One region of the Massilia sp. CMS3.1 genome, then DNA from elsewhere that is predicted to be linked to it. Evidence: predicted binding sites of a transcription regulator. Region 1 holds the regulator's gene; the other holds the start of a gene.

What was found. Region 1 encodes NrdR, which represses ribonucleotide reductase genes. Its sites were predicted from a motif close to CACNANATNTNGTG; they were not measured.
Region 2: a site for NrdR is predicted at 2,012-2,025, ahead of ACHAC9_RS04685 (ribonucleoside-diphosphate reductase subunit alpha). Genes of this name have one in related genera too.

What each region holds. Positions count from the first base shown of each region.
Region 1 is NZ_JBIMES010000007.1:37,519-48,498, reverse strand. Features, by position in the region: gene ACHAC9_RS12815 (type IV pilin protein) at 1-420, opposite strand, end outside; gene ACHAC9_RS12810 (pilus assembly protein) at 445-1,068, opposite strand; gene ACHAC9_RS12805 (PilW family protein) at 1,076-2,014, opposite strand; gene pilV (type IV pilus modification protein PilV) at 2,011-2,562, opposite strand; gene nrdR (transcriptional regulator NrdR) at 2,678-3,136, opposite strand; gene glyA (serine hydroxymethyltransferase) at 3,220-4,467, opposite strand; ZMP/ZTP riboswitch at 4,573-4,681, opposite strand; gene ACHAC9_RS12785 (SDR family oxidoreductase) at 4,822-5,568, shown strand; gene ybgC (tol-pal system-associated acyl-CoA thioesterase) at 5,797-6,201, shown strand; gene tolQ (protein TolQ) at 6,227-6,910, shown strand; gene ACHAC9_RS12770 (biopolymer transporter ExbD) at 6,927-7,358, shown strand; gene tolA (cell envelope integrity protein TolA) at 7,371-8,357, shown strand; gene tolB (Tol-Pal system beta propeller repeat protein TolB) at 8,392-9,657, shown strand; gene pal (peptidoglycan-associated lipoprotein Pal) at 9,706-10,227, shown strand; gene ybgF (tol-pal system protein YbgF) at 10,323-10,980, shown strand, end outside.
Region 2 is NZ_JBIMES010000002.1:233,600-244,579, forward strand. Features, by position in the region: gene ACHAC9_RS04685 (ribonucleoside-diphosphate reductase subunit alpha) at 1-1,812, opposite strand, end outside; gene ACHAC9_RS04690 (sigma-54-dependent transcriptional regulator) at 2,617-4,053, opposite strand; gene ACHAC9_RS04695 (sensor histidine kinase) at 4,050-5,768, opposite strand; gene ACHAC9_RS04700 (PP0621 family protein) at 5,765-6,022, opposite strand; gene ACHAC9_RS04705 (cytochrome C assembly family protein) at 6,019-6,828, opposite strand; gene ACHAC9_RS04710 (ABC transporter ATP-binding protein) at 6,893-7,687, opposite strand; gene ACHAC9_RS04715 (ABC transporter permease) at 7,687-8,475, opposite strand; gene ACHAC9_RS04720 (ABC transporter substrate-binding protein) at 8,548-9,534, opposite strand; gene ffh (signal recognition particle protein) at 9,746-10,980, shown strand, end outside.

The DNA of each region.
Region 1 (10,980 bases):
CGGTCCGCTGGCACCCTGCTCGCCGGTGCTGCGCAGGGTGAGCGCGCCGCATTCGGCGTCAAGGAAGCGGACGTCGACATGTGCCGTACCGGGACGCGCGCGCAGCTGCACGCAGTCGCGCAGGTCCTGGTCCGGGCAGGCTTGGGCATCGAGTTCGTAGGCGCTGCCGGCGGCCGCATTCCCGGACCACCAGCGCAGGGACTCCACCGGCGCCTCCCGTGAAAAAGCGACATAGGTGTGGGCAATTGCATGGTGCTGTTCCTGCTGCTGCATGGCGGTGATCAGCGCGACCTTGCCTTCCATGCGCCGCGTTTTGGTGATGTAGCCGGCATAGCTGGGCCAGGCCAGGCTGGCCAGTAGCGACATGATGAGCAGCACGACCATCACTTCGACCAGGGTAAAACCGCGCGCGCGCGACATCGTTGTCTCCTCGGATACCTTGAATCAGGATGCAGCCTTGTGCAGTTCAGGCCAGTTGGCGATTTCGCGCCAGCCCATGCGCTTTCCCGGCCCGCTGGCGCTGGCACGTCGATAATGGCTCTGCAGGACGACCATCGTGGCCCGGTCGGCGCCGACGCCGAGCGCCGTGATGCGAAACATGGGCTGGGGGCCCGCCAGCAGTTCGACCAGATAGCGCGGGGCGGCGGCCGGCAGCGTGCCCGCGCCCGTCGGCAGCGAGCGGCTTGTAAAGCGGCCGTATTCGACGCCGGCCTCGCCCGCCAGGTCGGCCGTCTGCCAGGCCGGCGGCGCAGTCCCGGTGCTGGCCTGGCACAAGCCGGTCTTCTCGGCCTGCCCAAGGCAACGTTCGTCGAATGCGCTCGCGTCCATGGCCGCGAAGATGGCCGTGCGCGGCGAAGCTGGACCGGCCGCGCCCTCGATGTCGCGCTCGGCGTCGAGCAGCGCCGCTTCGGCCGCCGCATGAGCCACCTGGCGGTCGCGTTCATGGCGCGCCGATGTCGCATGTGCGAGCGCGGCGCGCGCGGCCGACAGCGACATCATCAGAAGCGCGAGCATCAGGAACAGCATGGTGACGAGCGCCGCGCCGCGCTCGGAGTGACGTGCCCGCATGGCCGCCTCAAGGCTGGGCTGCGCCGACTGCGAACACGGCCGTGAACAGCCTGCGCGACGGCGTCTGGACGCGGCCGTGCAGGTCCGCAGCTGCCAACTGTACGCCCTCGTCGCCCGCCGCCTGGGCCGCACCATAGGCCGCGCCGAACAGCGAATACGCGCCCGGCTGGACCGGCGCGGCCGAGGGACGTTCGCCATGCAGCAGCAAGGCCACCTGCACGCTGGCGACGCGCTTCCACCAGGTCTTCTCGTTCAGCTCGGCCTGCCCACCGCCCGCCAACGGCAGCGCGGCATCGAGCGCGGCCAGCGCGCTGGCGCTCACGTAGCGGTTCGGGACACCATCGGGCGCGGTGTCGGTATCGACCCCATACAGCACCTGGAAGCCGTCGACCCCGGCGACGATTGCGTCCGCGCTCCAGTTGCTCGTGCCGCGGTACTTGCAGCGCAGCTCGGCCAGGCCGTCGCCATTGCGCGCGACATAGAAGATGCTCCAGCCCTCCTTTGCCTCGTGCACCGGGAAGCCCGCGCAGTTGATGACGCTGCCGTCGCCATCGGGCGCAGCACCCGCGCCTGAATAGCGTACGGCCAGCACGTCGCTGCCGTTGACGGCAGTGCTCACCGGATTGTCGATGCCGGCACTCGTCTTGACGAGCGAGCGGCTGTCGAGACCTGCGAGCGGCGCCGGCAGGTCCCTGGCGGGTGCCGCGCCGGCCAGGCGCTCCCAGTCGACAAAGGCGCCCTGCCTCACGGCGCGCCCGATCAGGGCCAGCGCAAAGCGCCCGCCATCGTCGATGCTTGCCGCGTCTTCATGGGCCACATACGACCTGTTCGCGCCGATCATCAAGACGCCGCCGGCCAGCAGCACGCCCAGGCCCAGCGCCAGCGCAACGAGCAGCTCGGCCAGGGTCATGCCACCTTGCCGCGCCAGGGGGCGGGGCGCGTTCATGTCGCGACCACCATCGTGATGAACGGCGTTTCCTGCGACCTTGCCTCCCCTGGCCGCGCCGGCAGGCGCCAGCCCAGCTTGACGACGACCGGTGCATTCGCGCCGCCGGTGCAGGCCCATTCGAAGGCAAGCAGCGCGGCGTTCCAGCCGCCGGCGTCGCGGCAGACCGTGATGCGCCCGCCGGGAAAGGCGGCACGCACGATGCGCGCCGTGTCGTACAGGTCGTGGGCCGCCATCCGGGCCGGGTCGCAATCGGCCGTGCCGAAGCAGTGCATCGGCGGCGGCGCAGGCGCGCCGTCACGCGCGTCGTACGCGAACTGGAGGTATGGATTGGAGGCGTCGGGCAGCGCCATCTGCGCGGCGTTGACCCGCATGCGTGCGCCGAGCGAGGCTGCCAGTTGCACGGCTTCCGATTCGAGCGCGGCCTGCTGGCGCAAGCGCGCGCTTGCCACTTGCGTGGCCGCCGCACCGACGACTCCGAGCGCCAGCACGAACATGGCGACCAGCACTTCGACCAGCGTGAAGCCGTTTAACCGAGACCATTGCAAGGAACACCTCCGCAGTTCAGGCGCGACAATTCGCGCGAGCTGAGAAGTTATCAGTGCAAGCCGGTGCGCCCCTGCGCTGGGTCAACCGTGCGCGGGCTGCCTGAAAAGGCTTGATTTACTTGCGCGAGTGGCCGACTTCCACCAAGGCCTGCTGGAACTCGGCGAGGTCCTTGAAGTCTTTATAGACGGAGGCAAAGCGGATATAGGCGATCTCATCGAGACGCTTGAGTTCCTGCATCACGAGTTCGCCGACATGGCCGGTATCGACTTCACGCCGCCCGCTGATCAGCAGCTTTTCCTCGATCGAGGCGACGGCGGCGTCGATGGCCTCGGCCGACACCGGGCGCTTGCGCAGCGCCAGCATCAGGCTGCCGCGCAGTTTATGGCTGGCGAATTCGGTGCGGCTGCCGTTCTTCTTGACGATGATCGGCATCGACAGTTCGATGCGTTCGTAGGTGGTGAAGCGCTTGTCGCATTGCACGCAGCGGCGCCGGCGCCGGATGGCGTCGCCCTCCTCGGATACGCGCGTATCGAGGACCTGGGTGTCTTCATGCTGGCAGAACGGACATTTCATGGGGCGCTCGATGGTGATGCGCAGGAAGGGCATCCGGGCGGACGCCGTTCCTGGACTCTACTACGTTTGAAGCTCGATGACGATTAGGCCGCGTACACCGGATACTTGTCGGTCAGCAGCTTCACTTGCGCCTTCACACGCTCGATCGTCGCAGCGTCGTGCGGGTTGTCGAGCACGTCGGCGATCAGGTGGCCGACTTTCGTCGCATCTTCTTCCTTGAAGCCGCGCGTCGTGAAGGCCGGGCTGCCCAGGCGAATGCCCGAGGTCACGAACGGCTTTTGCGGGTCGTTCGGGATGCCGTTTTTATTGCAGGTCATGTGCGCCTGGCCGAGGATGGCTTCCGCTTCCTTGCCGGTCAGGCCCTTGGCGCGCAGGTCGACCAGCATCACGTGCGACTCGGTACGGCCCGACACGATGCGCAGGCCGCGTGCGATCAGCGCTTCGGCCAGGGCCTTGGCGTTCTTCACGACTTGCTGCTGGTAGGTCTTGAATTCGGGCGTCAACGCTTCCTTGAAGGCCACCGCCTTGCCGGCGATGACATGCATCAGCGGACCGCCCTGGATGCCGGGGAAGATCGCCGAATTGATCTGCTTTTCGAACTCGGCCTTCATCAGGATGATGCCGCCGCGCGGGCCGCGCAGCGACTTGTGCGTGGTCGAGGTGACGAAGTCGGCGTGCGGCACCGGGTTCGGGTATTCGCCCGCGGCGATCAGGCCGGCGTAGTGGGCCATGTCGACCATGAAATAGGCTCCGACTTCCTTGGCGATTTTCGCAAAGCGCTCGAAGTCGATGCGCAGGGCAAACGCCGAGGCGCCGGCGATGATCATCTTCGGCTTGTGTTCGCGGGCCAAAGCTTCCATGGCGTCGTAGTCGATGTCTTCTTCCGGGGTCAGGCCGTACGACACGACGTTGAACCATTTACCGGACATGTTCAGTGCCATGCCGTGGGTCAGGTGGCCGCCTTCGGCCAGCGACATGCCCATGATGGTGTCGCCAGGCTTGAGCATGGCGAAGAACACGCCCTGGTTCGCCTGCGAACCGGAGTTCGGCTGGACGTTTGCGCTTTCCGCGCCGAACAGTTCCTTGACGCGGTCGATCGCCAGCTGCTCGGCGACGTCGACGTATTCGCAGCCGCCGTAATAGCGCTTGCCCGGATAGCCTTCGGCATATTTATTCGTGAGCTGGGAGCCCTGCGCTTCCATCACGGCCGGCGAGGTGTAGTTCTCGGAAGCGATCAGCTCGATGTGATCTTGCTGACGGGTGTTTTCCTTCTGGATGGCGTCCCACAGTTCCGGGTCAACCTTGGCCAGCGTGTGATCTTTTGCAAACATGAACAAAACTCCAATCGATAAGAGAACCGGACAACGGCGGTGTTGGATCGGCATGAGGCCGGCAAACGACAGGCGCGCTGCAATCAAGATGCGCGCGAACCCATTGTCGGTTGCCCAGGCGAACGGCGGGTGAAATCTCACGCTCCCCGGTGGGTGCCCACCTTGCCGCAACGCCAGGAAGACGTTGTGGATTTCGCCAGTCACGTGAGACATAAATGGACTGAGGATTGTATGTGAACTGCCCGCTTAGGGCAAGGAATGCACTGCCAGCCTGGCAACGATGGCAATGGCCCGGACAAGATGGTCATTTCGGCTACAATCGGGGGACGCCACTGCAACCCGAGGAATTCCATCATGATCGTTTTCATCACCGGCGCGTCCGCCGGATTCGGCGCCGAAATGGCGCGCACCTTCGTTCGCAATGGCCACCAGGTCGTGATGGCGGCGCGCCGCATGGATCGCCTCGACGCGCTGGCGGCGGAATTGGGCGAATCGGCGCTGCCGGTCGAGATGGATGTCACCAGCAAGGCCTCGATCGAGGAAGCGCTGGCCATGCTGCCGCAATCCTGGCGCCAGATCGATGTGCTCATCAACAACGCCGGCCTTGCGCTCGGCACCGCGCCGGCCCACGAGGCGCCGCTGGAAGACTGGGAAACCATGATCGCCACCAATTGCAAGGGCCTGGTGACGATGACGCGCGCCCTGCTGCCGGCGATGGTCGAGCGTGGCAGCGGGCTGGTGATCAACCTCGGTTCGGTCGCCGGTCACTACCCCTACCCCGGGGGCAATGTGTACGGCGCGACCAAGGCGTTTGTGGAACAGTTCACCCTGAACCTGCGCGCGGATCTCGTCGGCACCGGCGTGCGCGCGACCAACCTGGCGCCGGGCCTGTGCGGCGGGACCGAGTTTTCGAACGTGCGTTTCAAGGGCAATGACGAAGCGGCGGCGAAGGTGTATGAAGGTACGACGCCCTTGAGCCCCAAGGATATCGCCGAGACGGCGTACTGGATCGCGACGCTGCCGGCGCATATCAATGTCAACAGCATCGAGATGATGCCGACCTGCCAGGGGTTTTCTCCGTTTACCATCAAGCGCGTGTAATACTCGGCGTTTGCAAGATGCCCATGGGGCGGGCAGGCGTCTCCGGTTCGATAATTGTGAGAAAGTGTTACAGTCATTGTCCTGACAACGCCATCTCGGTCTACTACGCCGCGCCTGACACGTTTTCAGGCACATCCACTGGCCGCACTGCCGCGGCCCGTGTGTTCGCTATCGCACATAGACGCGAATCGCGTAAAATGGCTCCTTTTATTATTTATGGCAGAACAGATGCCTTCGCTTTTCACCTGGACAGTCCGGGTCTACTACGAAGATACGGATGCGGGCGGTATCGTGTTCTACGCGAACTACCTGAAGTTTTTCGAGCGCGCGCGTACCGAATGGCTGCGCGCCGCCGGCGTCGACCAGCAAGGCCTGATCGACCGTGAAGGCGCTGCCTTCGTCGTGAAAAGCGCCAGCATCGATTATCATGCGCCATCCAGGCTCGACGATGAAATCACCCTGACGCTGACCATCGAAAAGCTGGGGCGCGCGTCGATCCAGTTCGCCCAGAAAGCGTACAAAGGCGACCTCCTGCTGGTCGAGGCAATCGTCAAAGTCGGCTGCGTCGATATCGCCACCGTACGCCCGCGCGCCCTACCCGTCGACGTGGCTGATAAAATGCGGACCGCCTGATCCATTCAACACTACTGCATACCCGATGACACCAACCCACGACCTTTCCTTCCTAGCCCTCATCAGCAACGCGCACCTGATCGTGCAGCTCATCATGCTGCTTTTGTTGGTGCTGTCCGTGGTCAGCTGGTTCTACATCTTCCGCAAACTGTTCGCCATCCGCGCCGCCCGCCGCCAGACCGAGCAGTTCGAGCGCAGCTTCTGGGCCGGCGGCAACCTGCATACCCTGCACCAGAGCGCCAGCGCGCAGCGCGACCAGAGCGGTCCGCTGGCACGCATCTTCGAAGCAGGCATGGGTGAATTCATCAAGGGCAAGCAGGCCTCGCGCGACGCGCTCGACATGGGCGCCGTGCTCGACGGTTCGCGCCGCGCCATGCGCGCCGGTTTCCAGCGCGAACTCGACGGCCTGGACCTGCACCTGAACTTCCTGGCCTCCGTCGGTTCCGTGTCGCCCTACATCGGCCTGCTCGGTACCGTGTGGGGCATCATGAACGCCTTCCGCGGCCTGGCCAGCGTGCAGCAAGCCACCCTTGCCGTCGTCGCGCCCGGCATCGCCGAAGCGCTGATCGCCACCGCGATCGGCCTGTTCGCGGCGATTCCGGCGGTCGTTGCCTACAACCGCTTCACGCACGACATCGACCGCCTCGCGACCCGTTTCGAGAGCTTCGTCGAGGAATTCTCGAACATCCTGCAGCGCCAGTCGCGCTGATTCGAGAGGATCCATCATGGCATTTTCCAGCAGCATGCGCGGCGGTCGCCGCAGCAAACTGAAAGCCGAAATCAACGTCGTGCCCTACATCGACGTGATGCTGGTACTGCTCATCATCTTCATGGCGGTGCCGGCCAATGTGACGCCGAACGTGGTCAACCTGCCGAGCGCCGAGAAATCGGCCCTGCCGCCGGACACCTATATCCACGTCACGGTAAAACCGGACGCCACGCTGTCGATCGGCGTCAGTGGCAAGGAAACGGTCGCCGCCGAATCAATGCCCGACCGCGCCGCCTTGCTCGAACGCCTGCGCGAACTACATGAGAGCAACCCGGATTACCCGGTGATGATCTCCGGCGACCGCGAAAGCAAGTATGCCGACGTGATCGAACTGATTTCCGCATCGAAGAAGCTGGGGATTACCCGCGTCGGTCTCGCAACCCAGTAAGCAATGTCGCCAATGAAGCCAGCCACCCACGGCGCCCCCTACACCCTGCCGCCGGAACCGAACAAAGTGCCCGCCATCGTGCTGGCGCTGGCGGTGCACGCCCTGCTGCTGGCTTTCCTGTGGGTTGGCATCAGCTGGCAGAAAGCCGAGCCGCCCGCGGTCGAGGCCGAAGTCTGGGACATGAAGGTCGAGTCGGCCGCCGCGCCGGCATTGCCCCCGCCGCCCATGGAAGTAAGCGCACCCGAGCCGACACCGAAGCCCGCACCGCCACCACCGCCGCCGCGGCCAAAAGTGGCCGAGCCGGAACCGGTGAAGCCGGCCGCACCGGACATCAATCTCGAGCGCGAGAAAAAACTGGCCGAGCAGAAGAAGCAGCGCGAACGCGATGTGCTGGAAAAGAAGGAACGTGAGCGCGAGCTGGCCGAGACAAAGGAACGCGAAGAACTGAAGGCCAAGGAACTGGCTGACAAGAAAGCGGCTGACCAAAAACTCGCCGATAAAAAAGCGGCCGAGAAAAAAGAACACGACAAGAAAGAAGCCGAAAAGAAGCTCGCTGCCGACGCCGAAAAGAAAAAACTCGCCGCCGAAAAGACCGCGAAGGCCAAGGCGGAAGCGGCCGACCAGGCCAGGCTCGACAAGCAGCGCGCCGACGAACTTAAACGCATGATGGGCGCGGCCGGCAGCGGTGGCGAGGCGCAGAAGTCGAGCGCACCGAAGATCGACGCCGGTTACGTGGGTAAAATCACGGCGCTCATCAAGAGCAACACGACGTTCGCCGGCAGTCTCGACGTGCCGGGCAATCCAAAGGCCGTGTTCAAAGTCGAGCAATTACCGACCGGCGAGATCCTGTCGGTTCGCCTGAGCAAGAGCAGCGGCGTGCCGCAATTCGACGACGCAGTGGAGCGCGGCATTAACAAATCGTCACCGCTTCCAAAGAAAAAAGATGGTACGGTGGAGCGCACTATCGTGGTCAATTTCTCCATGAAAGACCTGGACTGATCGCACTGAATAATCTTTGCCGAGAAAAGAACGCATGAAAAAACTTCATTATTTATTATTTTCCGCCACCCTCATGATCGGGTCGGCGGCCAATGCCCAACTGCAGGTGGAAATCGCCGGCGTCGGCAGTAACCAGATTCCGGTGGCCGTCGCCGCCTTCGCCGACGAATCGATCGCGCCCGACCAGGTCTCGGCCATCGTGCGCGCCGACCTCGAGCGCAGCGGCGTGTTCAAGGTCATCAACGCCGGCCAGGTCATCAGCGACAGCGCCAGCATCGATGCCGCCGCGTGGAAGGCCAGGGGCGCCGATGCGCTGGTGGTCGGCAGCGTGCAGAAGCAGCCGGACGGCCGCTTCGCCGTGCGTTATAAACTCTACGACACCGTCAAGGGCAGCCAGCTGTCGCAGCTGGGCGGCGAAGTGCAGCCGAAGTACACGCGCCTGCAGGCGCACCGCATCGCCGACGACGTGTACGAAAAGCTGACCGGCACGCGCGGCATCTTCTCGACCCGCATCGCGTATGTGAAGGAAAACCGGGCCGGGCGCAGCTATGCGCTGGCCGTGGCCGACGCCGACGGCGAGAACGAGATCGTTGCCGTGCGCGGCAAGGAGCCGATCATCTCGCCCGCCTGGTCGCCGGACGGCGGACGCGTTGCCTATGTGTCGTTCGAAGACCGCAAGCCGGTCATCTACATGCAGGACCTGGTCACCGGTAAGCGCCGCGTGATCGCCAACGAAAAAGGCAGCAACTCGGCGCCGTCGTGGTCTCCCGACGGCAGCAAGCTGGCGATCGCCCTGTCGAAATCGGGCAGCTACCAGGCGTATGTCGTCAATGCCGACGGTTCCGGCCTGCGCCGCGTATCGAACAGCAACGGCATCGACACCGAACCGCAATTCTCGGCCGACGGCCAGAGCCTGTATTTCACGAGCGACCGCAGCGGCGGCCCGCAGATCTACAAGATGAGCGTCTCGGGCGGCAACGCCACCCGCGTCACCTTCAACGGCAACTACAACATCAGCCCGCGCGTTTCTCCGGACGGCAAGACCCTGGCCTGGATTTCGCAGCGCGACGGCGGCTATTCCCTGTTCGCGAAGGACCTGGCCAGCGGCCAGGAACTGCGCCTGGCCGATGGCGCCACCGAACCCAGTTTTTCGCCGAACGGCAAATACATCATGTATGCAGCCAAAGGCAACGGGCGTGCCGCGCTGGCCGTCGTATCGACCGATGGCCGGGTCAAGCAGCGCTTGACCACCAACGCGGGAAATATTCGGGAGCCCAGCTGGGGTCCCTTCATGAAGTAAAGAACTTCCTTACTCATCAATTACTAACCAAGACCAGGAGAAAAACCCATGCGCAACGTTAAGAGTGTGTCCTTCATCATCGCCACTGCAGCCCTGCTCGCAGCCTGCAAAACGCCAACGCCAGCCGTCGAGCCGACCGTTGTCGAGCGTACTCCACAAGGACCAGTCGCCAGCGACACCCGCGACATCCGTCCTGTGGAAACCGCCACCGTCGATCCGCTGAATGACCCGAAAGGCGTGCTGGCCAACCGCAGCGTCTACTTCGACTTCGACAGCTATGTCGTGCGTGAAGATGGCAAGCCGGTCGTCTCGAACCACTCGAACTACCTGAACCAGAACAAGAGCCGCAAGGTCCTGATCCAGGGTAACACCGATGATCGCGGCGGCAGCGAGTACAACCTGGCCCTGGGCCAGAAGCGCGCCGAAGCCGTGCGTCGCTCGATGTCGACCCTGGGCGTGGCCGAGAGCCAGATGGAAGCCGTGTCGCTGGGCGAAGAAAAGCCGAAGGCAACCGGTTCGGGCGAAGCCGCCTGGGCTGAAAACCGCCGCGCAGACGTCGTCTATCAGTAATCCTTAAGTTTCGGCGAATTGACAGCGGGGCGGGTGCGGTGCAGACTGCACCCGCCCCGTTTTTCATCGCAACACCCGATAGAAAGAGCTACGACATGAGTAAATGGTCCCCGTCCCGTCTTGCCTGCCTGGTCCTGGCCGCCTGGTTGCCGCTGCAGGCCTCCGCCGGCATCCTGGACGACGATGAAGCGCGCCGCGCCATCCTCGACCTGCGTTCGAAAGTCGACGCCATCACGCGCGACCTGACCACCCGTCTCGACGCCAAATCGGACAAGACCGCAACGCTCGACATCCTGAACCAGCACGAGCAGACCCTGGCCGAGATCGCCAAGCTGCGCGGCCAGATCGAAGTGCTGGCCAACGAAGTCACGAAGGCACAAAACAACCAGCGCACGCTGTACGCCGACCTCGACGCGCGCATCAAGAAGATCGAGCCGCGCGCCGAAACCATCGACGGCGAAACGGCGCAAGTGCTGCCATCCGAAAAGCAGGCCTACGACGGCGCGATGGAAGTCTTCAAGAGCGGCGACTACAAGCGGGCAGCGGCCGCCCTGCAGGACTTCGTGAAGCGCTTCCCGGAATCGCCTTACGCGTCGAACGCCCAGTACTGGCTCGGCAACGCCTACTACGCCCAGCGCGACTACAAGAATGCCATCGCCGCCCAGGAAGTCGTGGCCAGCACCTACGCCAGCAGCGCCAAGGCGCCGGACGCGCTGCTCAACATCGCGACCAGCTACGCCGAGCTGAAGGACA
Region 2 (10,980 bases), on a different contig from region 1:
GTTGATCGAGCCCAGGTTGCAGACCGCGATTTCGTCGGCGCTGGTGTTCAGGGTGATCTCGGTGCACAGGTTCGACGAGTGCACGACGCCGATGTGCTGCTGCGGCGAACGAATGTTGCATGGATCCTTGAAGGTGATCCATGGGTGGCCGGTCTCGAACAGCATCGACAGCATCTTGCGCCACAGGTCGAGCGCTTCGATCTTTTTGAAGACCAGCATTTCGCCGCGCTCGGCTTTCGCTTCGTACGCGGTGTAGGCGGCCTCAAAAGCCTTGCCGACCAGGTCGTGCAGGTCCGGCGTCTCGCTCGGGGTGAACAGGGTCCAGTAACCTTTTTCCATCACGCGCTTCATGAACAGGTCGGGAATCCAGTTCGCCGTGTTCATGTCGTGGGTGCGGCGGCGGTCGTCGCCGGTGTTCTTGCGCAGGTCGAGGAATTCCTCGATGTCCATGTGCCAGGTTTCCAGGTAGGCGCAGACTGCGCCCTTGCGCTTGCCGCCCTGGTTCACGGCCACGGCCGTGTCGTTGACCACTTTCAGGAAGGGGACCACGCCCTGCGACTTGCCGTTGGTGCCCTTGATGCGCGAACCGAGCGCGCGCACCGGGGTCCAGTCGTTACCGAGGCCGCCGGCGAACTTCGACAGCAGCGCGTTTTCTTTAATAGCGTCGTAGATGCCTTCCAGGTCGTCGCCGACGGTGGTCAGATAGCACGACGACAACTGCGAGCGGCGCGTGCCCGAGTTGAACAGGGTCGGGGTCGAGCTCATGAAATCAAAACTCGACAGCAGCGTGTAGAACTCGATGGCGCGCGCTTCGCGGTCCGCTTCGCGCAGGGCCAGGCCCATCGCGACGCGCATGTAGAAGGCCTGCGGCATCTCGATGCGGGTTTCGCGCACGTGCAGGAAATAGCGGTCGTACAGGGTCTGCAGGCCGATGTAGCCGAATTGCAGGTCGCGGTCGGCGACGATGGCCTTTGCCAGGCGCTCGAGGTCGTACTTGCCGAGTTCCGCGTCGAGCAGTTCGTTCTCGATGCCCTTGGCGATGTATTGCGGGAAGTAGGTGAGGTATTCGGCGGCAGCTTTCGCCTGCGAGACTTCCTTGCCGAAGACTTCTTTACGAATCGTGTGCAGCAGGATGCGGGCCGTGACCTGGCTGTATGCCGGATCGGTTTCCATCAGAGCGCGCGCGGCCAGGATGGCGGACTTGTGCAGCTCTTCGACCGGCACGCCGTCGTACAGGTTGCGCAGGGTTTCGGCGACGATCGCTTCGGCGTCGACGTGCTTTTCCAGGCCGACGCAGGCGGCGTTCACCAGGCCGTGCACGGCATCCATGTCGAGCGGCAGGCGCTGGCCGTTGTCGATCACGTGGATCTGGGGCGCGGCCACGTGCGTCAAGCCCGCGGCTTCCTTGGACAGGCGGCGCTCTTCCATCTGCTTGGCGCGGTACAGCACGTAGGCGCGCGCGACATCGTGTTCGCCCGAGCGCATCAGCGACAGTTCCACCTGGTCCTGCACATCTTCGATGTGGAAGGTGCCGCCGTTCGGCTGGCGGCGCATCAGGTTGGCGACCACGTTATTGGTCAGCTCTTCCACCAGTTCGCGGATGCGGGCCGATGCGGCGCCCTGGCCGCCGGCGACCGCCAGGAAGGCCTTGGTCATCGCGACCGAGATCTTGTTCGGCTCAAAAGCGACGACGGCGCCGTTGCGGCGGATGATGCGGTAGTCGGCGCGCGCGGCCAGTTCGGCGGCGTTATTCGCGCCGGCCGATCCTGGAGCCGCGTGCGGGTGGATGGAAATGTCTTGTGAAGTATGCATGGGGCCTCCAGGAAGGGCAGTCGGGCTGCCGCCTATGAATTAACGAAAAATGCGAAGCAAAACGAACCCCGGCCAGCCCGAATAAACAGGCTGGACAACGTTGCTGCTGATGGATTTAACTTGCTTGAATCAACGATGGAGCCACCGAACTATTGTTGCCCGTGCTACACACCAAGTCTTGAACACTTGAGCCTGCTACCACTAGATCTAGTGCCGTTGTTTGACAATGGACTAATTGTAGTACTTCGCTGGCGCAAGCTGCAAGTGATTAAATTTTCAAAATCAGGCGATTTTTATATGTGTGGCTCTTGACATCGCGTGGTTGGACCTCGAATGCGCCACTGGCGGTAAGTGAGCACTAACCTGCTGCTTAAAGCTTGTTCAGCGTGCGGCGACCCTGCCCAATCGCAGTGCAGTGCGCACCATTTTGCACTGGCGAAAAGGCAACGCTTTTTGACAAGTTGACTGTTGAGATGCCACAAGTCGGGTGTCGACCCGAGTGGATCAACCCGCCCGGCTACCCGTCGCAGGAGTTGCTGGAGCACAAGTGTTTGCCGAACTTTCCCACTGTCCGCCGCCCTTGCGGCAGTTGTCGGCGTCGCGTTCGTGCTTCATCCACATGAAGGCAGCCACGAGGGCGATCCCAAGGGCCATATAACGTAAGCGTTTTGGCATTAGAGTACTCCCCAAGAAATAAATATGAAGTTTTGGCTGCCATAACCGGCGCGCTGCTGCGTTGGCCACTGCTTGCAGTGCTCGCACTGCAAGCAGCGTCCGCCTTGCATCGCATCCGGTGAGGAGTACTCAATTCTCCGGAGCTTGAATATCGAGCTTTTGCATCTGGTAACGCAACTGGCGCACGCTGATGCCGAGCAGGCTGGCGGTCTTCGTGCGGTTGAACTGGGTTTGCTGCAGGGCGCGCCCGATGATGTCGCGCTCGACCTGCTCCAGGTAAGCCGGCAGGTTGCTCGGCAAGGAAGCGGGGCCGAGCGCTGCCGGCTCGTCGGCAATGGGCGCGGCGACCGGCAGCGGCGCAGCCGGCGCAGGCGTCACCGGCGCGGCGAGCACGGGCGCCGGCTCAACACGCGCCGTCTCTGCCACGCGTGCGGCCTTGAGCGACAAATCCTCGACCTGGATCACGCCATCGTTGGCAAACGCCAGTGCCCGCTCCAGCACGTTTTCCAGTTCGCGCACGTTGCCGGGAAAGGAATACGCACGCAAGGCATCGAGCACACCCGGTCCGAGCGAGGCGCCGCCCGGTCCTGCCAGGCGCGCCAGGATGGCGTTGGTGAGCACCGATAAATCATCCAGTCTCTCGCGCAGCGGCGGCAGCGCCAGTTCGATCACGTTCAGGCGATAGAACAAATCCTGGCGAAACATGCCAGTCTCGACGCACCGGGCCAAATCCTTGTGCGTGGCGCTGATGATGCGCACGTCGACCGGCTCCTCATTGGTGGCGCCGATCTTGCGCACGCGCCGCTCCTGGATCGCGCGCAGCAATTTAACCTGCATCGCCAGCGGCAGGTCCGCCACTTCATCGAGCATCAGGGTGCCGCCATTGGCCGCCTGGAAGAAGCCGTCGCGCTCTTCCCCTGCCCCGGTAAAAGCGCCCTTGCGGTGGCCGAAGAATTCGGACTCCATCAGGTTTTCCGGAATCGCGCCACAGTTGACGGCCACGAAAGGTTTCAAAGCGCGCGAACTCCGGGCGTGGATCTCGCGCGCAGCCAGTTCCTTGCCGGCGCCCGATTCTCCAGTGATCGCGATCGGCGCCATCGAGCGCGCCAGGCGGTCGATCTGGGCGCGCAGCGCCTGCATCGCCTGCGAATTGCCGATCAGGCGCGAGCCGGTCTCTTCAGCCGAACTTCCCGCGCCGGCATCGGACAACTTCAGCGCCGAGCGCACCATCACGCGCAATTCGTCCAGCACCACCGGCTTGGACACATAGTCGAATGCGCCGGCTTTCAGCGCCACCACGGCGTTCTCGGCGCTGCCAAACGCCGTAATGACGGCGATCGGGGTTTTCGTCGTGCTCGACACTTCGCGCACCAACTCCAGCCCCAGGCCGTCCGGCAGGCGCATGTCGGTCAGCACCAGGGCGTAGCTGTTGTCCGCGACGTGCCGCCGCGCTTCGCGCAGCGTGGCGGCGCAGTCGACGTCCAGGCCCATTTTCAGGAGCGTGATCTCGAGCAGTTCGCGCAGGTCGGCTTCGTCGTCGACGACCAGGATGCGGGGTGAACTCATACATTTCTCTCTTGCGCGAAGGTGATGACGAACCGGCCGCTGGCCTTGCGCGGCCCCAGCGCGGCGGTGTCGAAACGTGATTCGTAATCGAGTTTAGCGCCGTTGTTCAGGCATAGCTCGCGCGCCAGGTACAGCCCCAGGCCGGTGCCCTTGCTCGAGGTTGTGTAGAAGGGTTCAAACAAATGGGCCCGCACTTCGGGCGTGATGCCGGGGCCGTCGTCCTGTACGTGCAGCTCCAGCGTGCCGAAGGCATCGAGCTCGGGCCAGATGCGGATGCTCGATGGCTTGCGGCTGGCATAGCGGATCGCATTGCCGAGCAAATTGACCAGCACTTCGCGCAGGTGCAGCGCATCGAAACGCACTTCGATCGCGCCGGCCCCGCCCAGCCAGACTACCTCGCCCGGCAAATCCTGGGTTTCGCAAAACTCGTTTTTCAGTTCGAACAGGAAGGGCCCCAGCTGCACCGGCTCGGCGTACGGCTGGGCCTTCCTCGACAGCTGCAGGATGTCCTCGACCATGCGGTTCACGCGCGCCACATTGTCGCCGATGATTTTCAACAGCCGCACCTCGGCCTTGCCGTGCAGGTCTTCGGCCAACAAGGCGGTAGCGTGGCCGATCGCGGACAGGGGATTGCGAACTTCGTGCGCGATGCTCGCCGTCAGGCGGCCCATCGAGGCCAGTTTCAGTTGCTGCGCCTGGTTTTCGATGGCGCTCACGTCCTGCAGGAAGATGACGCTGCGCGCAGGCGTCCCGCCGCCGGCGGCTACCCGCGCAAAGCGCAGTTTCAAATGCGCCAGCTGGTCGCGCCGCGCGCGCAGACCGGCTTCGCCGACCGCCACTTCCTGGTAGGGCTTCAGGATCACATACGCGCCATCCGGCCCGGCTTCGCTTGGCACCGGCTCGACCGCGGCCAGGGTCGGCGCCGCAGTACTCCCTGCCCCCATCCAGCTGGCAAACGCGTGCGCCACCGGTTCCAGTCCAGGCAACGCGTCAAGCTGCAAGCCAGCCGCCGCGTCCATGCCGAGCATGCGCCGCGCCGCCGGATTGGCCGTATGAATGCGCCCATCCATGCTGACCACCAGCACGCCGTCGCCGACGTCCGCGATCACGATCTCGTTGATCGCCTGCTGCACCTGCAGGTCGACGCCGCGTTGCGCCGCCAGTTCTTGCTGGCCGATCAGGCGCGCCGCCAGCCGGTTGAGCAGCCAGACCACGGCAAAAAAGGCGATGCCGGCCATCCCGGCCTGCACCAGCGCCGGTTCGCCGTCGCGCGTGACCATTAGCCAGGTGGCGTCGGCGAGGATGAACAGGGTCGCGAGCGCGGCCGAGAACAGGGCCGGCACCAGCGGCGCCAGGATCGCGGCGCCTGCCAGCGGGAACAGATACAGGATGACCAGGCCGCTGCGCACACCGCCGGCGCTCAGGTAGAGCAGCGAGATTACGGCCAGGTCGAGCGCGATCTGGGTCGTCAACTGGAGCGTGAAGCGGCGCCGCCAGAACAGCGTCAGCAGGCTGAAACAGATGGCGGCGCCAAGGTAGATGAAGCAGGTGAGCGCATAGGCGGGCAAGGCCCGCACGCCCCCGCCCTGGACGTCGAAGGCGAGGTACAGCAGCAGCACCAGCGCGATCACGATGCGGGTGACGGTCAGTGCCTGCAGCGAACGCCAGAAGGTCGCGCGCGACTGCGTGGACAGCACTTGCCAGCCGGCTTTCAAGGCTGACCGGGCGGCAGGCGCACGTGGCCCGGGCTGCAGTAGTCGCGCCCGTCCGCGTGGACTGCTTCCGAAACCGGGAAATGCAGGCCGCAGTGGGCGCAGCTGGTCATGTTTTCGATGGCTGCGGGCGGCATGGCCTCCGGCCCTTGCGGCGGCACATGCATCTGGTGCTTGCGGGCGGCGGCGCGCAGTTTCGCGCGCACCGCAAACCAGATCAGCACGGCCAGGGCGATCCAGAACAGGGCGCGGCTCATGCGATCCCCCGGTGCAGCACGACTTCGAGCACGAAACGGCTGCCGACATAGGCCAGCGCCAGCGTGGCAAAACCGGCCAGCGTGAAGCGCAGCGCCGTCTTGCCGCGCCAGCCGCGCCAGCGCCGTCCGGCCAAGAGGGCCGCGAACAGCATCCAGGACAACAGCGCGAACACGTTTTTGTGGTCCCAGCGCAGCGCCTTGCCGAACAGCTGTTCCGAGAACACCACCCCCGACAGCACGGTCAGGGTGAGCAGCACGAAGCCGATCCAGATCAGGCGAAACAGGAGCTTTTCCATGGTCAGCAGCGCCGGCAGCTGGTCGAGCGCGCCGCCGAACCAGCCACTTGCGGCCGGCACCGCGCGCGCGTGCAGGCGGGTTTCCTGCAAGGCCATCAGCACCGCGTGGAAAGCGGCGATGGTCAGCGTGCTGTAGGCCAGCACGGCCACGGCCACATGCCAGCCGAAGGCGCTCGACTGGTTTTGCAGGGGCATGACTGCACCCGGAAAGACCATCGGCAACAGGGCGGCGGCGCAGGCGCAGGGCATGACCAGGCGGCGCAGGCCGTCGAGCGCGAAATTGCGGTTCTCAACCCAGTAGGCAGCGACCGATACCCAGAGCGCGGCCGAGAGCATGATGGCAAAACCGATGCGCAGGCCGTTTGGCGCGAAGGCGTCGCTCCACAGGGCCACGCCGTGCACCGCCCAGGCCAGCGCGGTGACGCCGGAGATGACGGCGCCTTGGCGCAACGGCAGCAGGGCGCAGGCCGCGTACAGCAAAGCCGCGGCAAAAAAGAGGGTGTTGTGCATAACCCGAGTCTACACCATCGGAGCCCGGCAGGCGCGGCCCTGCCCCGCCCCGAGCGCGCTCGCGTCAATCGACGGCGGCCATGCGGCGCTCGTCGGTATGGTGGCGCTGCTGCTCTTCCATCACGAGGTGGCCGAGTTCCCGTTTCAGGTCATTGAAGGCGGGCGATGCGGGATCGCGCAGGCGCGGCAAATCGACGCTGATGTCGCGCTTGACCGTGCCGGGCCGGTAGGTCATCACGACGATGCGGTCGGCCAGGTAAATCGCTTCCTCGATGCTGTGGGTGACGAACAGGATCGTCTTTTTTGTTTCTAACCAGATGCGCAGCAGCTCGTCCTGCAGGTTGCGCCGGGTCAGCGCGTCGAGCGCACCGAAGGGTTCGTCCATCAGCATGATCGGCGAATCGAGCGCCAGCACGCGCGCGATCGCCACCCGCTGGCGCATGCCGCCGGACAGGTCCTTCGGATAGCGCGTGCGGAATTCCGACAGCGACAGCATGTGCAACAGCTTCTCGACCGTGCCCCCGATGCGCGCCTTCGCCAGCCCCTTGATCTCGAGGCCGAAGGCGATGTTCTTCTCGACCGTCATCCAGGGGAAGAGCGCATATTCCTGGAACACCATGCCGCGTTCGGGTCCGGGACCCACGACCGGCGCACCGTTGACGAGAATGCTGCCGCTGGTGGGATGCGAGAAGCCGGCCACCGCGCCCAGCAGAGTCGACTTGCCGCAGCCCGAGGGCCCGAGCAGGCAGGTGAACTGGCCCGGCGCGATGTCGAGGTCGATGTCCTGCAGCGCCACCACCTTGCGGCGCCCACTTTCGAACACCTTGTTGACTTTCTGAATGCGGATATGCGGTTCCATCAGTGCTCCAGTCCCCGGTGCCAGCGCAGCAGGTAGTTATTCAAACGGTTCATGCCGATGTCGATCGCCAGGCCCAGCATGCCGATGGTGATCATGCCGGCGATGATCTTGTCGGACCAAAAATACTCGCGCGCTTCCAGGATGCGGAAACCGAGCCCATTGTTCACCGCGATCATTTCGGAGACGATGACGACGATGAAGGCGGTGCCGATACCGATCCGCACGCCCGACAGGATGTAAGGCACGGCGGCCGGCAGGATCACGCGCAGGAACACCGTGCCGGGTCCAGCGCCGAGGCTGCGCGCCGCGCGCAGGTAGATGCCGTCGACCTGGCGCACTCCGGCGATCGTGTTCATCAGCACCGGGAAAAACGCGCCCAGCGCGATCAGGAACACGGCCGGCGGATTGCCGAGACCGAACCACAGGATCGCCAGCGGAATGTAGGCGATCGGCGGGATCGGGCGCAGGATCTGCACCAGCGGATTCATCCAGGCATACACGGCGGGAATCGCGCCCATGGCGAGACCGAGCGGCAGGGCCAGAGCGCCGCCGATGGCAAACCCGACCACCACCCGGTACAGGCTGGTGAGCGTGTCGACGATCAGCTCACCCGACAAGGCCCAGGACCACCAGCTGGCGCCGGCATTGCCTTCGAAGGGCTGCAGGGGCAGCAAATATTCCACCCACTTGCGCCCCACGTCGTAGGGCGCCGGCAGCACCTGGGGGTTGACCAGGCCGGCGCTCGCTACCGCCTGCCAGATCAGGATCGCCAGCAGCGGCACCACCATGCCGACTGCACGCTCGCCCAATTCCTGGCGCCAGTTCCGTTTTTCCATGTCCGCTCCTTCTGCAATGGCGATTCAGTTGACGTTCAGGCTTTTCTTGGCCGAGGCCAGCAGGTCGGTGCGCACCCAGTCGCGCGCCACGGGCGGCTGGCGCATGCGCCCGACGCCGGTTTTCGCCATGGTGTCGGTCGTGACCTGGATGTGCTCGGCCGTGACGTCGTACGAATACGGCGCATTCCCGATCGCATCCTCGAAGTCGGCGACGCTGATCTGACCCTTGAACACCGTCTCGCGCACATACTTCGACGCCAGCGCCGGGTTGGCGATGAAGGTCTTGGTCGCCTCGACGAAGCAGCGCATGAATTTTTCGGCCAGCGGACGCCGGGTGCCGTAGAACTGTTCGGTCATGACCATGGTGCGCACCGGAGAGCCGATCGGCGTGTCGTAGGGCTTCAACACTTCGACACCAAAACCCTTGTTGATCGCCTGCGAGGCTTGCGGCTCGGACTGCATCATGGCGTCGATCTGCTTGCCGATCAGCGCCGCGTTCAGGTCGGCGTACGAGAGGAACACCAGCTGCACGTCCTTGCCGGGATCGGCGCTCGATGTCATCTTGTGTTTCTGCAGTTCGGCCATGAGCAGCACTTCCTGGATCGCGCCGCGGGTGACGCCGATCCGCTTGCCCTTGAGCTGGGCGACGCTTGTCATCTTGAGGTCGGATCGGGCGACCAGGCGCGCCCCACCCTTCGCAAAACCGGCCACGATCACGACCGGAGCGCCGCCGGCGCGGCCGGCGATCGCAGCTTCCGAGGCGGTGGCGCCTACGTCCAGTTCGCCCGCGATGATGGCCTGCATCACGTCCAGCCCCTTGGCGAACACCTTTTCCTCGACCCGGATGCCGCAGCGCGGCGCGATTTCCTTGATGTACGAGACGGCGCCGAAATGCGCCAGCTTCAGGTTCCCGAGGCGCACCACCGCGTCGGTGGAGCGCTCCTGGGCTGCGGCGCTTGTTGCGCCCAGCAGGGCGATTGCGGCCAGGGTCTTGCCTAATACGCTAGTCATGCCATTTCTCCGTTATACAAAAATAATTCCGACCGGAAAGTACGATCCGCGATTGCAGAATGTGTCAGAGAAAGCGAAGCTGGCTTTTGACGAGACGCAGGATTGCGGCCAAAAATTCACGATATGAACGCCGCATGGACGGGCGGCGCTCTCTTGCGCAGGGTAAAATGGCGGATTCCGAATGCCGTCCATCTATATAGTCAGGTAGAACATGCTAGATAACCTTACCCAACGCCTTGCCAAGGTCGTCAAGACGATGCGCGGCGAGGCCCGTCTGACCGAAGCGAATACCTCCGAGATGTTGCGCGAAGTGCGCCTTGCCTTGCTCGAGGCCGACGTTGCCCTGCCGGCGGTGCGCGAATTCATCGCCAAGGTCAAGGAAAAAGCGCTGGGCGAAGAAGTCATCGGCTCGCTCAGCCCGGGCCAGGCCCTGGTTGGCGTGGTGCAGCGCGAGCTGGCCGCCCTGATGGGCGCCGACCTCGGTCCAGAAGCAACCCAGCTCTCGTTTGCGCAGCAGCCGCCGGCGATCATCCTGATGGCCGGCTTGCAAGGTGTCGGCAAGACCACGACCGTCGGCAAGCTCGCCAAGTACCTCAAGGAACAGAAGAAGAAAAAGGTGCTGACCGTCTCGGCCGACGTCTACCGTCCGGCCGCAATCGCCCAGCTCGAATCCGTCACAAAACAAGTCGGCGCCGACTTCTTCCCATCCACCTCGACCGACAAGCCGGTCGACATCGCACTGAACGCGCTGGACTGGGCGAAGAAACATTACCACGACGTCCTGATTATCGACACCGCCGGCCGTCTCGGTATCGACGAAGCGATGATGCAGGAAATCGCCGCCATCCACGGCGCCGTGAAACCGATCGAAACCCTGTTCGTGGTCGACGCCATGCTGGGCCAGGATGCGATCAACACGGCCAAGGCCTTCAACGACGCGCTGCCGCTGACCGGTATCGTGCTGACCAAGCTCGATGGCGATTCGCGCGGCGGCGCGGCGCTGTCGGTGCGTCACGTGACCGGCAAACCGATCAAGTTCGCGGGCGTGTCGGAAAAGCTCGATGGCCTGGAAGCGTTCGATCCGACCCGCATGGCCAGCCGCGTGCTGGGCATGGGCGACATCATGGCGCTGGTCGAAGAAGCCCGTAAAGGCGTCGACGAAAAGGCCGCCAGCGACATGGCCAACAAGATCAAGGCTGGCGGGCGCTTCGACATGAACGACTTCAAGGCGCAGCTGTCGCAGATGAAGAAGATGGGCGGCATGTCGGGCCTGCTGGACAAACTGCCGGCGCAATTCCAGCAAGCGGCGGCCGGCGCCAACATGGACCAGGCCGAGAAGCAGGTCAAGCGCATGTGCGGCATCATCGATTCGATGACGCCGCTCGAGCGCGCCAAGCCGGAACTGATCAAGGCGAACCGCAAGCGCCGCATCGCCGCCGGCGCCGG